4 regions of the Clostridioides sp. GD02367 genome follow, and region 4 is predicted to be linked to each of the others. Evidence: riboswitches for the same ligand, from Rfam matches in the RefSeq annotation. Region 4 holds a riboswitch; each other region holds the start of a gene.

Region 1 (4,226 bases), on a different contig from region 4:
TTGGTAAAAATGTAAACATTGGATGTGGAGTAGTCTTTGTAAACTATGATGGTAAAAACAAATTTAAATCAATAGTAAAAGATAATGCATTTATAGGTTCAAATTCTAACCTAGTTGCACCAGTAGTTGTAGAAGAAAAAGGATATATAGCAACTGGTTCAACAATAACACACGATGTTCCAGATGGAGCCTTGGCAATAGCTAGAGAAAGACAAGTTATTAAAGAAGGCTGGGTAGAAAAGAAGAATCAAAAAGATGCAGAAGGTAAGTAATCATTAGTTTATTATTTTGGCTAATAAATTTAGCTCGAAATTATTATAAATTATATTCACTAGGATTTTAAAATTTTCAGGAGGGTTACATAAATGAATACTAGCGGAAGCGAGATTAAAATTATTGCAGGTAATTCATCGAAAGAGTTAGCGCAGAAGATAGCTGACTATATAGGTGTATCAGTGCTAGACTGTGAAGTAGGTACATTCAGTGATGGTGAAATATGTGTAAACATGAATGAGACAGTAAGAGGTTGTGATGTGTTTGTAGTACAATCTACTAACAGTCCAGTAAATGATAACTTAATGGAGTTATTAATCTTAATTGATGCATTAAAGAGAGCATCAGCAGGAAGAATAACAGCAGTTATTCCTTACTATGGATATGCAAGACAAGACAGAAAAGCTAAGGCAAGAGATCCAATCACTGCTAAATTAGTTGCAAACTTAATAACTGCTGCTGGAGCAGACAGAGTATTAACAATGGATTTACATGCAGCTCAAATACAAGGATACTTTGATATACCACTAGACCACTTATTAGGTGGAACAATATTAGCAGATTACTTCAATGAAAAGAAAATAGAAGATTTAGTAGTAGTATCTCCTGATTTAGGAAGTGTTACTAGATCAAGAAAATTTGCCAATACTTTAAATGGAGAAGTGCCAATAGCTATAATAGATAAGAGAAGACCAAAAGCTAATGTATGTGAAGTTATGAACTTAATAGGTGACGTTAAAGGTAAAAATGTTATACTATTAGATGACATGATAGATACAGCAGGAACAATAGTTAATGCAGCAAATGCACTTAAAGAATTTGGTGCAAAAGATGTTTATGCTTGTTGTACTCATGGTGTATTATCAGGACCAGCTATTGAAAGAATTTCTAATTCAGAGATAAGTGAGTTAATAGTTCTTGATACTATACAACTTCCTGAAGAGAAAAGAATTGATAAGATAAAGATAAAAACTGTAGCTCCTTTATTTGGTGATGCTATAAGAATGATATTCTCTAACGAATCAGTAAGTAAATTATTCTAATTTATTAGATTTATAAGAGTTGTTTAAAAGGATATAAAACTTTTGGACAACTCTTTTTTGTTATTTTAATTTATAGGAATATTTTAGATGTGTATATGTAATTTTAGAAAAGGATTATAGTTTGAAACTTTGGTGAATTTAAGTAAAAATAAGTATAAGAAGTAAATAAAATTATGAATATTATGAATATAAAAAATATTTGGAAAAAGTATTGAAAAATTTCAGATTATGTAGTATTATGTAAATATAAATAAAGAAAGAGGTGTTTCCAATGGGAAGGTCAGAAGATGAACCCTTAATAATTAAATGATTCAGTCACAATCTATAAGGAATAAAAAAATCTATTGAAAGTTTATTTATAAGAATTGAAAATAGTATCTATTCTATATCTTTAATGTTTGTGAGAGGGTTCTGGATTATATAAAGTTACTGTAAAGAAAGTAATTTTGCACAATAAGCATATCTGTAAATGAAGAATTTCGTTTATATAGTGATTGTGGCTGAATCATAATTAAAAGAGATAGAATGTTTATAATAGATGATTTTAATAAAATACTATATTGTAATAGCTTCTAGCTTTCAAATAAATATTAGCAAAGGATGGAAATGACGATGATAAAACTAAATGATAATTTATAAATATCTCCTTACGATATATGATAATTGTAGGGAGATGTTTCTTTTTTTGTATAGTCTAAATATTTCTAGAAGTTGTGTTTCAATATGTAAAAAATTGGTATATATAAATAATATAAACTTAGTTGATAAAATTTGGTAACTATTATATAATATAAGTGGATATGTATATATAATTATGCATTACCCTGAATTTAATAAAAATAGAAACGCTGATATATGTTCTGTGATGTGGGCACCTTGGGACATATGGAGTTAGTGGTGCAACCGGCTATGGAATTGTATTTATTTATGGATACTTTTATTTTCATAGCATTTTTTGTTTTAAAATGGTTATATGCTAGAAATAAATCTGGTTAGTACGTGTAAATAACTTTACTTAGATTTTAACCAGGTATATTATAAGTAAGTATTAATTAAAAAAATTGAGGGGGAATAAAAATGAAGTTAAGAAAGAATAAAAAAGGTTTCACTTTGGTGGAATTATTGGTAGTAATTGCAATTATAGGTATATTAGCAGTAGTAGCAGTTCCAGCTTTATTTAGTAATATAAATAAGGCTAAGGTAGCAAGTGTTGAGTCTGATTATAGTTCAGTTAAGAGTGCAGCTTTGTCTTATTATTCAGATACTAATAAGATGCCAGTTTCAACAGATAATAAAGCTGATTTAACTATCTTGGAGACTTATATGGAATCTCTTCCAGATAAAGCAGATATAGGAGGCAATTATAACTTACTTTTAGTTGGAAAGAAACTAGCACTACAAATAGGTGATAGTGATAATGGAGTTACATTAACAAAAGCACAATCAGCAAAATTATTGAGTGATTTAGGTGAAAATAAAATATATACAAATGCTAGTTTAGGTAGTGCAAATAAATTAAAAGATACTGACACAGTGGATAATAAAGCTCTATATATAGTACTTATAGACAATACTGATATGGATTCAGATGCTAAGTAATACTCATATTTATTAAGTAAGATATTATAAATTTAATGAAAAAGACAGGAAGAAGAATCTTCCTGTCTTTTTATACTATTTTCTTTTATATCCAATCACAAATGATGATATAATTGAGATAGTAAAGGAGTGAAATCTGTGGCTAAAAAAGTTAGAATAGGAGACAAACTGGTTGAAAAAGGATACATAACAGAAGACCAGCTTAAATGGGCATTATCAGAACAAAAAAACAGTGGAAAAAGACTAGGAGAATTTCTAGTACAAGAAGGTCTTATAGATAGTAACTTATTAATAAGTGTATTAAAAGAACTTTTGGATATAGAAAGTGTATTTTTAGAAGGAACAGAAATAGACACATTAGCTACAAAAATGGTTCCAGAAAATATATGCAAAAGATATGCGATATTTCCATTCAAAATCGATGGAGACAAGATATGTCTAGCCATGTCAGACCCACAAGATAGAGAAGCAGTTCAAGATGTAAGACGTATGTCAGGGAAAGATGTAGAAATATTTATATCGAGTGCAGAAGATATAAACAAAGCAATAGGTCATGCTTATGCTCATTCAGAAATAAATAAGGCAATGACTGAGTACAACAAGAATAGAACTGGTGGAGTAAGAGAAACAGTAATACTTGAAGAAGATGTAAACGCAGCTCCAATAGTAAGATTAGTAAACAACATACTAGAAAATGCTGTGAGAATGGAAGCAAGTGATATACATATAGAACAAAGCGAAAATTACATGCGTGTTAGATTTAGAATAGATGGTATGCTAAGGGAATATATGAGAATGAACTCAGCGCCATACAAAGCAGTAGTAAGTCGTATCAAAATAATGTCAGATATAAATATATCTGAAAAGAGAATCCCACAAGATGGCAGAATCTATTTAAAAGTAGATAACAAACCTATAGATTTTAGGGTTTCTACAATGCCAACTAATAGGGATGAAAAGATAGCCATGAGGGTTCTTGATAAGAGTAATTTTATGGTTAGTAAAGAAGTACTAGGAATAGATGAACATGGCTCTAAGATATATGACGAGTTGATAAACACTCCTTATGGGCTTATATTGGTAGTTGGTCCTACTGGAAGTGGAAAGACAACTACATTATATTCAATGTTAAATCAATTAAATACAGAAAATAGGAACCTCCTAACTATAGAAGACCCTATAGAGTATGAATTACCTGGCGTAAATCAATCTCAAATAAATGAAAAAGCAGGTCTTACCTTTGCCAGTGGACTTAGAGCTTTTATGCGTCAAGACCCAGATATAATAATGGTTGGGGAGATAAGGGATACT
Region 2 (4,226 bases), on a different contig from region 4:
TCTAAATCCGTTTCAATTGCACAACTCCCAATCTCACCTTTATCACGCATATAGTTTATATATTTTGCTATATGAGGAACTAAACTTTTTAAAGTTAATTGATTGAGTGCAATTTGCATACTCCAATGAAATTTACCTAATTTAAATGTCTTATACTTTAAAAGAGTTTTTTGTAATAACTCAAATACCACATCGATTTTAAGATTATTTGGTATACAATCATCATATAAAACATCAGAAAAACTTTTTTCATACTGAGCTAGAAATAATTTTATAACTTCATTGAATATTTCATCTTTTGATTTAAAATAGTGATAAAACATACCAACTTCACCACCAACACTATCTAAAATCATTCTTATAGAAGTATTTTCATACCCATATTCTAAAAACAAATTAAGTGCATTCTCAATAAGTTCATCTCGTTTACCACCATTTAATATTCGTTTTCGTGCCATTTTTGTATCTCCTTTTAAACAGAATATCATTCTGCTTAAATTATATCATGCTATAAAATAAACATCAATAATTAGCAAAACGCTATTCTTTAAATTATTATCTAATGAAGAACAAAATCATAACAATATACTTCCAACTAAACTATAAAATAGTTATTCATAAAAAAACTTAAAATAAGATGAAAAGCAATATTGTATATAATACAATAAAATCATATAATACAACTATGTAATTTTTATTCTTGTATTTAATAAAATTTCTTCTTCTTTCTTCTAATAAATATTATCCCAATTAAAACTATAACAATAAATACAACTATTACTGAAAGTATCAATTTTGAAAGAATATTATATATTCCTATGCTTTGACTTTTATGTTTATCTAAATTTCTATGTCCATAATTTTTAGTTCTTATAGTTCTTTTCTTCAAATTAACTCTGCTTTTTCTAGATTTACTACGTTTATGCTTACTTTTAGATTTAATAGTTTTAAATCTAGTATTATTAGATTTATAATTTTCTTGTGCTGAAGAAATGTATACACTAGAATCAATAATAGCTTCAGCCTCAACTTGCAATGGATTTATAGTGCTGATTATAAGCAAAAAAGATATAGCTATTCCAATCAATGTTTTCTTTTTTTTCATATTTTCCCCCTCATAAAAATCTTATATCTAGTTTATTATAATATATATAAAACTAAAAATTACAAAATTTTTCAAATTTCTTATATCTTTTCTTATCTTTAATATTATTTTTATCCTATCAACTTTCTTTTTTATTAAAATTTTCTAAATCAATCTCAATTCATGGCACCTAAAATACAAATCATAAGTTAAATCTATTTTCAATTAAATCTTCGATTTACAATTAAAAAGACCTAGTTAATTTATTATATTTAATATTATAATAAGTTTTTTTACAAAAGAAAAAGAATCCCATGAATAGGATTCTTTTTCTGAAATTTATTAGTATATTTAAAGCTTACTAGTATCCAATTATGATAAACTTAAACATTCTTCTATATATTGACTATATACATATCCAGAATATTTTTTTCCATTTCTATCAATATTAACCCTTGCCCATTTGCCAACACTATAACATACTTCAACTTTAAAACCATCAGGAATTGTAGTTATAATTCTAGAGTCTAATGTTCTATCATTTCTAAGTTCTAAACTTAAGCCATTCGTTCTTATATTTCCTACATAATTCTTTTTTCTATTTTTTACTATACCATTACTATTGCTTTTAGCATTGCTTAATTTTTCTAAATATTTATAAAGTAACCAACCTTTGTCATAATTACTTTCAACTTCTGCCCATATTCCATCGACACATTTTAACTTAACAATTTTACCTTCTGGTATACTTTTCAACTTCATACTATTTATGTCTGGTCTTTCTCTTAAATTTAATTTAATTTTAGTCTTAAAATTGATGCTAGATTCGCCAAAACTTTTCAACATTAATTCAGATATCATCTTAAGCCCTCCTCTTGCCAAATATTAAGTTATTAAAAATATATAACTTTAAAAAATACTTTCAACAAAAAGAATTATTATCTTTTTGGCAACTGGCTGACATGACCTTTATTATATAAAGATTTTAGTCCCTATAGCTTTGCGTCATTAGATTTATCTAATATTGCCTATATCTGAATAATAACATAATTTAAACAATTTAAAAATAATATTACATCAAATTTTATATTAATTAAATATAAATTAAATTTTTAATTAATAATAACCAAAAAATATCTTTATATTTATTAATTTAATTATTCTTCTTCATAATTCATCTGAAAAATAGTAATTTGTATATGATATTACTACTTTTAACAAATCTTTTTCAATAAATATTAATATATAAAAATAATCGATAATTTTTTACATCCTTAATTAATATAAAAAATTAATGATTAATAAAAACCTAAAGATAATTTGTATTAATTATTCTCTTTTAAAAATTTTTACTACTCTATCTATGCTAAATCCTCTCTATACACTTTATCATAAGATGTATATATTTTACTTTTTAAATGACTTGACAAACTAATGATATTATAATATTATCATTATAGACCGACGGTCAGTTTAAATCTTATATTTATACCACTACTATAAAAAAATTCTAAAATTTTTAATACAAAATTTTTAAGAAATGAGGATTATTTATGCTAAAAAGAATATTATTAAAGGATTTAACACGAAATAAAGTAGTAACAATTACTCTATTTATTTTTATTTTACTTGCATCAATGCTAGTATCTAGTTCAATAAATATCATTGTAGAGCTAACTGATTCAATGACTTCCTTGTTTCAAAAATCTCATACACCACATTATGTCCAAATGTATTCTGGGAAATTACAACAAAAAGAAATTGATAAGTTCTCAGCTAAAACTCCATATATAAAAAAACAGCAAACTTCCGAACTTCTAAATGTAAATGGAGCTAATATTTTTCTAGGAAATAAAGTAGAAAATCAAGCTAATAGTGTACTAGAAAATAGTTTTACAAAACAAAACGATAAATTTGATTTTTTATTAGATATGGACAATCAAATAATGCAAATAAAAGATGGAGAAATAGGTGTTCCTGTATATTATATGAAACAATCCAATTTGAAAATTGGAGATACTATAAAAATTATTAATGGTAATTTCTTTATGGAATTTACAATAAAAGATTTTATACGTGACTCACAAATGAACCCTTCACTTGTTACTTCAAAGCGTTTTTTAATCAGTGATAATGATTGGAACACGTTAAAATCTAATATAGGAGAAAGCGAATATTTAATTGAATTTATATTAGATGATATAAATAAAATTAGTGAGTTTGAAACGTTATACCAATCAACTAAGCTCCCTCAAACAGGTACATCAGTGACTTATTCTATTTACAAATTACTAAATTCTTTGTCTGATGGGATTGTAATTACTATTATCATCTTAATTAGTATTCTTCTTATTACAATTTCTATTTTATGTTTACGATTTACTTTAATTACAACGATTGAAGAAGATTATCGAGAAATTGGTGTTATGAAGGCCATTGGTATTAAAAATGGTAACATCCAAAACTTATATTTAATAAAATACTTGTTAATTGCATCTTTTGCAAGTTTTCTTGGTTACATACTCTCATTATTTATAGGCCCTCTTTTTACAAAAAATATTTACATTTATATGGGAGCCATAGACAAAACCATTTTTAGTATTCTCGTTCCATTTATAGGTTCAGTTCTTGTATTTTTAAGTGTTGTATTCTTTTGTAAAGTTATACTTAAAAAATTCGAAAAAATATCAGTAATTAATGCATTAAGAGGTAACCGTTCTACTAACTCTGTAAAATATGGATTCAGTTTTCAAATACACAAAAATAAAATAACAAATACTAACATACTTTTAGGATTAAACGAAGTGTTTAAAAAAATTACAGTCTATGGATTGCTTTGTTTTGTATATACGATTTGTATTTTTATTATGACTGTACCAACTAATTTTTTAAATACTATTAAATCACCTGAATTTATCACTTATATGGGTGCTGGCAAGAGTGATATTCGTATTGATTTGCCTCAAACAAAACAAACTAAGCATCTTTTTAATTCTATACTAGAAAAAATTAATGTTGACAATGATGTTAAAAAGTATGAATCCTTTACAACAAGTTCATATAAAATAAGAAATAAAGATGGCAAGATAGAAAATATTAAAATAGAAAATGGAAACTTTAAAACTTTCCCACTGACATATGT
Region 3 (4,226 bases), on a different contig from region 4:
GGTGGATTCACATCAGGGTCTCCATCTGTTGGTACACCTATATTGAAATCAACTTCCTCGCCATTTTTTTGTTCTATTGTATAACTTAATAAATTTTGCTTACTAGTAGGCAATAAAGATGAATGGTCTTTATCACCAAAATCGAAAACTGTCTTAAAATACTGAATAGCTTTTGGGAAAATATAATCATAAGATAAAGCAGATATATTAGCTTTTACATCTGGCTTATTAACACTCTTAAGTTTAAACTTTTCTTGTGTTGAGATTTCTACTTCACCTGTACCTATTACATTTCCATTTTCATCATAAGCAGTTACTCCATCTGGTAACTTTAATTTAACTACACCACTATAACCTACTAAAGCTATAGCTTCTGTTTCATAAGTACCATCTTGATTCTTATCAAATTTAATATCAGTCAAACCATTACTCAGACTAGGTTTTCCTGTATCATTTGGCTTTAATTCTTCACGCCCTGCATTTAATAATGCCTCTAAGTAAGCTTTTGAATTTATTGCTGCTTCCTTACCTTTTAGATACTCAGCTTTTTCCTCTTCAGTCTTTGCACTCTCTATAAACATATCATAAAGCTTTATATTAGCTTGATATTGTTTAAGTCTTTCCTGCTCATTCATTTGCCCAAGCATAATCCAAATAGCATCTTGAGTAGTAGAATGAGTTATACCTTCATATTCTTCTCCACCTAAATTAAATTGTTGCTTATATCCAAATCCATCAAACTCAGAACCCGCATATAGTATAGATTTAATTGCATCTTCGTTTTGATTTTCTTGACCATTAAAATCTTCTGCTGGTAAGTATGGACTCTTATTATGACTAGTTGGAGATTTTAGATGATTATTATAACAAAATGCAGTTTGTTCTCCGTCTTCACCTTCTATTATATATTTCCCATCTTTATAGCCTGCACCTATAAGACCTTCTATTATATAATCAAAAGTTAAAGTTTTTGTAATATCATCAAATCTCACATCAAAATAAGGTCTATTTGAACCATCTGTTTCTTTTAACAAACATGTATTTTTTACTTTTGAATTTTTATTATGCCATAATCCAATATTTGCATCTTTTGAAGTAAGTACCTCACTAATTTCTGACTGTTCATCTGTTTTTACATCATTTTCATCTTCCCAGAAATTATATACAATCTTATTTATTTGAGATACAGTAAGATTAAGAATATCTTCAATATTCTGCTTCAAACTCATTTCTTCTACTTCTAATTCTTCCTCTTCTTCTGATGGTATAATTTCACCTAATGGCTTCTCCCCATCTGGTATCTCTTCACCTGATGGTTTCTCCCCATCTGGTATCTCTTCACCTGATGGCTTCTCCCCATCTGGTATCTCTTCACCTGATGGCTTCTCTCCATCTGGTGTTTCTACTCCTGATGGCTTCTCTCCGTCTGGTGTTTCTCCTCCTGATGGCTTCTCTCCATCTGGTGTTTCTCCTCCTGATGGCTTCTCTCCGTCTGGTGTTTCTCCTCCTGATGGTTTCTCTCCGTCTGGTGTTTCTCCTCCTGATGGCTTCTCTCCGTCTGGTGTTTCTCCTCCTGATGGCTTCTCTCCGTCTGGTGTTTCTCCTCCTGATGGTTTCTCTCCATCTGGTGTTTCCCCTCCTGATGGTTTCTCTCCATCTGGTGTTTCTACTCCTGATGGCTTCTCTCCACCAAGTATTGTATCTTTTCCACTTACTTCGTCAGCATAAGATATTATTGGTGCAAATGCAGTAAATGCCATACTAAAAGCAATTACTAAACTAATTATACTTGATTTTTTAATTTTTATTTTCAAGATTTTCCTCCTATTTATATTTATAGCAGGTTGCACTACTAACTCCATATATCTTTTAAGTGCCCAAATTTAAGATATACTTCACAGTTTCTATAAATAGGTTTTTAGTAATTTTTATTTTTGTAATATTTTTTATTTTTTAAGTGCACTCTTTACGAACATTCTAAAATTATTAGTAAGAGACAAAAACTTATTCTTACATTAAAAAAGATACTGTAGAGTATCTTGAGATAATACAAAACTATTTACTCTATTGGATAATTGACTCAATTCAATTTTTATATGTCAATATGACCACATATCTGAGTTTGTTTTTGTCTAATATAATTTTAATAGCTATTGCCATTATTATATATTAGATATTATATTTTGTCTATTTTTTCCATATTATTTATATTATTCGTTAATGTTATCGACATATAACAACAAAAAAACATCCCTGAAAACAATTTTCCAATTTTTTCCAAGGATGTTTTATTATATATTTTTATATTATATTATTTTATTTTTAATCTTACGTCACCTTTTATTCTTCTTATTAATGGGTGATTAACTGTTCTCATTACATGGTCAGTAATATGATATACACCTAATTTTAATTTTGGTGCAGAACCCATTACTGTGTTACTACAGTCAGTACAGTTTCCTATTAATATAACTTCTGCTCCAGCTTTCTTAAATTCTATACATTTTTGAGCTTGTCCTGGACAGTGTCCTGGATTTTCACATTTTAATACACCTTTAATTTCTTGAGCTTGTTTACATTTTTGAACTGATACTATATCAGTAACTCCCATTTTAGCTGCTATGTCTCTCATTCTTTCTTCATTAGGTCCACATGCACAGACTAAAAGACCCATTTTTCTCTTTTCATTAACAAATGGCATAGTAACTATTATACCACCACTAGTTTTAGTTATTGGAGTATCTAAAGTAGTAGCTTTACCAGTGAAAGGTCCTCCTAAGATTATCTCACCGTATTCACCTTTTATTCCACCAGCTCTTTCAATTAATTCTCCAACAGTAGTCCCAATTGGCACATCTTCAAATACTATAGATTCTTTTCCACTGTTTAATTGACCAACTACAGTTACATTTTTAGATATAACTGGTCTTTTTTGCTCAACAGCTTCTACTATTCTAGTTAATGTTTCTACATTTATTACTACTGCATTAGCTTCTGAAGGTAATTGAGTTGGCTCAAGTAATTTACCTAGAACGTCTCTTACTATCGCTCTCTCTTCTCCCATTGGGTACATGTCAACTAGTTCTGCAACTTCTATATTATCTCCTGGCTTTATTACTTTTTTAAATGCTGCTATTGCTTCTGGATGCTTGCTTTTTATTGCTAGCATACCTTTTCCAGCATTAGTAACTTCCATAGCATATTTTATACCTTGGTAAACTATCTCTGGTCTTTCTTCTATTTCTTTTATGTTATGAGCTAATAAAGGTTCACATTCAGCAGCATTTGCTAATATTGTTCCACCTTTTAAATCTATGTTTAATTTTATATGAGTAGGGAATCCTGCTCCACCCATACCTACAACTCCAGCTTCTTTAATTAAGTCAAGTATACCTTCTCCTTTTAATGGTTCAAAAGTATCATCTTGTACTTCATCAGCTTCGATTACTATAGCTTGGTCATTTATTTCACTTATTTTTCCACTAACACTGGCATAAATATTTGCTCCTAATCCAGCTGGTTCTGCGATTAGAGTTCCTTTTTTTACTACATCTCCAACACTTACTACTGGTTTATCTGGACCACCAACGTGTTGTTTTAATAAAATAGAATATAGTTTGTTCAACTAGTACGCCCCCTTAAGTATATTAATTTTTTTTATAAGCTGTTCAAATAATGTTAATGTTGTTTTTCTATTACAATGTCTTAACATATTGTTTATTTCTATAGAACATATCGCTTATTAACAAAGCAATTTCTATGCCAACTTTTAAACAAACTTATACCCTTTGAAAATACTGTCTTACAGCATCCATAACTTCTTTCAAATATTTAAACTCATTTTATAAAAGTCAATTATTAGACACTTTTTCAACCAATTTAATCTATAATTATTGATATCGCATACATGCATAAAAAGTGTCAAAAAATAGACACCGTCTTTTTATCGACACTTTTCTAACATATACTATATAATTTACCACAACTTTACTTAAAATATACATTTACTACTTGTTAATTCTTAAGTTTCTGCACTCCATTAGAATCAATTATGTAATTATCTTTATATAATAAGTCTGATATTTTTACTAAACTGTATCCATCTTTTTTAAGCTTACTTATTATAGTGTCCAAATAGTTATCTACATCATTTATATTAGCATGAAATAAAACTATTGAGCCAGGTTGAGATTCTTTTATTACTTTTTCAATTACATGGTTTGGAC
Region 4 (4,226 bases):
TCTGATGTTGCATCTTTGTATCCACTAGACCAATCGCCATTTAAAGACTGTATGCTAACTCTATATAGACCATACGCATCTATATCTCTAACCTCTATAGAATTTTTACTAGTTTGTAATTTTTTAGTTGATAATACTTTTCCTTTACTATCAATTGTATCTAATATAAGTTCATATGCAGACACATTCACTTCATTGTTCCAATAAAAAGATACCTTTTCATTTCCAACAGCAGTACTAGTTGCTATTTTATTAATTTTAGGTATATTCATATCTGGCTTTGGTATTTCTTTATAAACATTATTTAAAAATTCAACTTTAGATATTTCTGCAAGATTTCTATCATTAGCTGTTGTAGCTGTTATTTTTATAGTTATCTTTTTCACTGCTACTTGTTTCCCAAGATTTATCACTATATCGCTATTTTGAACATCTGCATATGTTTCTAAAGCTGACCTACTATATGTAGCTGTCGTAGAGTTGTCATCTTTACTAATATTATTATCTTCTTTTGGTGTATCTTTGTCTAAATCAGATTTATCAGTTGATGAACTTTCTTTATCATTACTTTCCTTATTATTGTTTTCTTGTTCATTTGTATTAGAATTTGATTCTTCTTTATCATTCTTTTCTTCCTGAGTATTATCTGAGTTATTATCAGATTGCTCAGTATTTTCTTCTTTATTATTTACTTCTTCTTGTTGTTCCTCTTTTAAAGTTTTTACATACTCTTTGTTTTCATAAGGAATCTCTTGAACATTACCATCTTTATCTGTAACCTCAACTATTCCTTTTGCTGGAGCACTCCCTTCAGGAGCTTTAATATTTATAACTTCCATATCAAGAGCTTCTGATAAAGCTATATCCATTACTGCTGGTTTTTCTTCTGATATCTTATCCTCTTTATTTGCTGGAGATATTGTAACTCCACTACTTTCTCCACTAAATAAATCTTCTACAGTACCTTGAATATCTGTATCAGTATTTTTTTCTAATATTACTTTGCTTGTATCTACTATAGGATTGGTAGGTACTATACTTTCTAGACTATTTGCATTTTCATTTTGTCCTAGATTTTTATGTACATAGTCTAGGTCAGCAATATCTACCTTTCCATCTCTATTTAAATCATATTCTTTTTTATTTGAATCTATATTTTCTAGAACTTCATTATAATCATTTTTATCTACTTTGCCGTCTCCATTTACATCACCCATTAAGAATAGTTCATAGTTTAAAGGTTTATTTTTATTATCTACACTTGCTCTATTACTTAATAAAACCCTTTGAGAATAATTTGATATATCAATATCTTTAACTTCTTTACTCTTAAATCCACTTCCAGAGACTTCTACCTTGTATTTTCCAACAGGTAAATTGCTGAACATAATATTATAATATGATATATTTTCATCTTTATCTTTTACTTCACTTCTATTGGCAGATAATTTTTTGATAGTATAGTCTATAGTATCTGTTCCTATATTTATACTTCCTAAATTTTTACCTCCAAGTTTTATTATCCCACTATTATTATTACCATCTTTTAATTGTAGCTGTATATCAGTTATACTTTCTGATTCATTATTTTTGATTGGAAGTGAAAAATTTAAATCCACTTCTAGATTCCCCTTTAGCTTTTCTGTAACTGATTTTTCAACTGCTCTTAGTTTTCCCTCTAATATAGGCTCTGCAAAAACATTCAATGGTGCACTACACATAGATACTGCTAGTACACAAGATATTGCCTTTTTCATGAAATAACAATCCTCCCTCAATAAATCTTTAATTTTCCATGAATTTAAATGCTATAGTTTCAGACAATAAAAAAAGACACTCAAAGAGAATCTTTATTATGAATAAAAAGAATTTGCTCTTTTTAGCAACTGGCTGATATGGCTTTATAAGCTTTAATCCCTATAGTTTTGCGTCATTAGATTTCCCTAATTTTGCCATTTAATTTTCAATGCTTTTATACCCATTTTATACTATATTTAAACTTTTTAATACAAATTTTTTATGTTAAAATCCAAAAAAAGAATATTTATATTATTATGTTAATATAAATATTCTTTCTCATTATAAATACATTACTTATACGTTATTTTCTAATTATTATCTTATTACATATTTCCAGCACTTATATATTATTCTTATCAAAATATCTAAATCTTGGTAAATACTTATTCTTTATATCTTCCATAAAACTCATGTGTTGCATATATAGTCTTATCACCTGTCATAGTTAATCCAAATCCCATTATCTCATATCCCTTATGCAACATATTTGTACCTTCCTCAGGATTGGTCTTCCACTCATTAAAAATAAAGTTTCCTATATCATCTGCATCCCTATTTGTATATACAGGCTTATCTTGGATTTTATACTTAATTATATTTTCCCCTTGAACAGAAATGTATCCAGGCTTAATCTCACTCCAATCTAAGTATTTCAAAAAAGTAGAATACGAATTTTTACCATTTATAGTATGAGATAAAGTCTTTTTATTTGCCATTAAATTAGACCAGTCATTTGCTAAACCTTCTAATCTACTTGCTACAGATAACTCTCTTACTCCATTTTCTTTTCTGTATTGTTTTGTAAGAGCATATATTTTTCCCTTTATTCTGTCCTTAAATACTTTATCATTTGGATTATAGTATAATCCTTGTTGATTTGGAGAGGCTTGATTTATACATTGCTTGATGACATTCTGATTTATTCCTCCTAGTACAGTTAATTTATCTGCACCACTTAAAATACTCTTATTGCTACCATTTTCAACTAAAACCACAGGTGCATTTTTTGCTATTGTAGAAGCTACCAATGCATCAGTTAGTTGCATACCTTTACTTAAATAAAATTCTTTACTGTCTTTATAAAATTCTTGTATAACTCTTTTATTTGTGTCAAATCTATCCGTTCCACCCAATCTAACAGAATTTGTACTTTTAACCAGTTCATCACTTATTATCTCACTAGAACCAAGTGCATAACTCTTTAATCCTGTTGTATCAAATCCTACACTGCTTCCATCTGTAAGTATTATAGGTACTCCATCTCTTGCTGCTACTGGTGATGCACTTATTGCATCTGCTTCTCCTGTGATTCCATTAGCTATAATTACTTTATCGATTGGTTTAATTTCTTTGATTTTCTCAGCTATCTTTACACTTGTATCAAATCTATTTTCACCAAATATTCTCTCTACAACCTTATTTTTAGATATCAATTGATTTTCTATACCTTTACTGATAGTTGATTCTGAACCTATTATATATACATTCTTTGCTTTATTTAATCTTTCCATTGTAGTATTTGGGATTTGATTTTGTTTTGTCATTAAAATAGGCGCGTTTAATGCTCCTGCTAAACCACTTGCGCTCAAGCCATCTGACAAGCTATTATCCGAATTGATTAGTATTGCTGTATTATAGTTTTGTTTGTCTGCTATTTTTGCTGCTGTCTCATATCTGTCAATTCCTTTTATTTGTTCAACTGATGTGAGTGCATTTACTCTAGGAGTATTTACCATTACTAAAAATAGTGTAAGTCCTATAGCAAATATCTTTCTACTATTCTTCATATTTTTTTACCCCCAATATTAGTTTTTATAATTTTGTTATATTGATTTTACTTAGACTTAATAAAAAGTTACAATTTTGTTACCATATTTTATATATGATACCATAGTTATCCATCTAACTCAAACAATATAATTAAAGTTTTTATTATTCATAAATTCAAAACATTATAACTTATTTTCTTTAATTAAGTGATAGGCTCAAAAGTTTTATTAAGTTATACACTTAAAACAATATAGTTTAATAAGTATTTATTTTCTATAACCTTTCTTATATATAAAGTTTTTTAAATAAATATCTTAAGATAACATCTACCACAAGATATAATAATCAAAAACAATAAAAAGATGGTATCCTAACTTATTTTAAGATACCATCTTTTCATTATTTCTATTTTAATTGTTTATACTTATTTATTATCTATATTATATCTTACTTAGCTAAACATTATCTAAATAAACTTACAAATTTAAATTTTATATGCTATTAGTTTCTAGTAAATAAGTTTATTTTTTCTGCTATTTTCTCAATAGCATTTTTAGCTATTCCTTCACCTATTTGTACTAACTTAGTAGCATTCTTAAGTCTTAATTCAACTACTTCTTCTTGTGACTTAGAAAGTTCTTCTGTAGTTAATATTA

What was found. A riboswitch is a leader RNA that binds a small molecule or an ion and turns the genes downstream of it on or off. The one in region 4 is predicted to bind cyclic di-GMP.
Region 1: another riboswitch for cyclic di-GMP. It lies ahead of Q3223_RS14790 (type II secretion system protein); the one in region 4 lies ahead of Q3223_RS00410 (M60 family metallopeptidase).
Region 2: another riboswitch for cyclic di-GMP. It lies ahead of Q3223_RS04815 (SH3 domain-containing protein); the one in region 4 lies ahead of Q3223_RS00410 (M60 family metallopeptidase).
Region 3: another riboswitch for cyclic di-GMP. It lies ahead of Q3223_RS13870 (Cys-Gln thioester bond-forming surface protein); the one in region 4 lies ahead of Q3223_RS00410 (M60 family metallopeptidase).

What each region holds. Positions count from the first base shown of each region.
Region 1 is NZ_JBJODK010000012.1:34,810-39,035, forward strand. It holds gene glmU (bifunctional UDP-N-acetylglucosamine diphosphorylase/glucosamine-1-phosphate N-acetyltransferase GlmU) at 1-272, shown strand, start outside; gene Q3223_RS14785 (ribose-phosphate pyrophosphokinase) at 366-1,316, shown strand; cyclic di-GMP riboswitch class II at 2,149-2,234, shown strand; gene Q3223_RS14790 (type II secretion system protein) at 2,394-2,915, shown strand; gene Q3223_RS14795 (GspE/PulE family protein) at 3,054-4,226, shown strand, end outside.
Region 2 is NZ_JBJODK010000003.1:141,082-145,307, reverse strand. It holds gene Q3223_RS04825 (TetR/AcrR family transcriptional regulator) at 1-458, opposite strand, end outside; gene Q3223_RS04820 (hypothetical protein) at 707-1,105, opposite strand; gene Q3223_RS04815 (SH3 domain-containing protein) at 1,457-1,945, opposite strand; cyclic di-GMP riboswitch class I at 2,030-2,123, opposite strand; gene Q3223_RS04810 (FtsX-like permease family protein) at 2,638-4,226, shown strand, end outside.
Region 3 is NZ_JBJODK010000010.1:98,198-102,423, reverse strand. It holds gene Q3223_RS13870 (Cys-Gln thioester bond-forming surface protein) at 1-1,814, opposite strand, end outside; cyclic di-GMP riboswitch class II at 1,830-1,915, opposite strand; gene prdC (proline reductase-associated electron transfer protein PrdC) at 2,312-3,625, opposite strand; gene Q3223_RS13860 (polysaccharide deacetylase family protein) at 4,015-4,226, opposite strand, start outside.
Region 4 is NZ_JBJODK010000001.1:109,640-113,865, forward strand. It holds gene Q3223_RS00410 (M60 family metallopeptidase) at 1-1,757, opposite strand, end outside; cyclic di-GMP riboswitch class I at 1,879-1,964, opposite strand; gene Q3223_RS00415 (cell wall-binding repeat-containing protein) at 2,184-3,587, opposite strand; gene Q3223_RS00420 (cell wall-binding repeat-containing protein) at 4,072-4,226, opposite strand, start outside.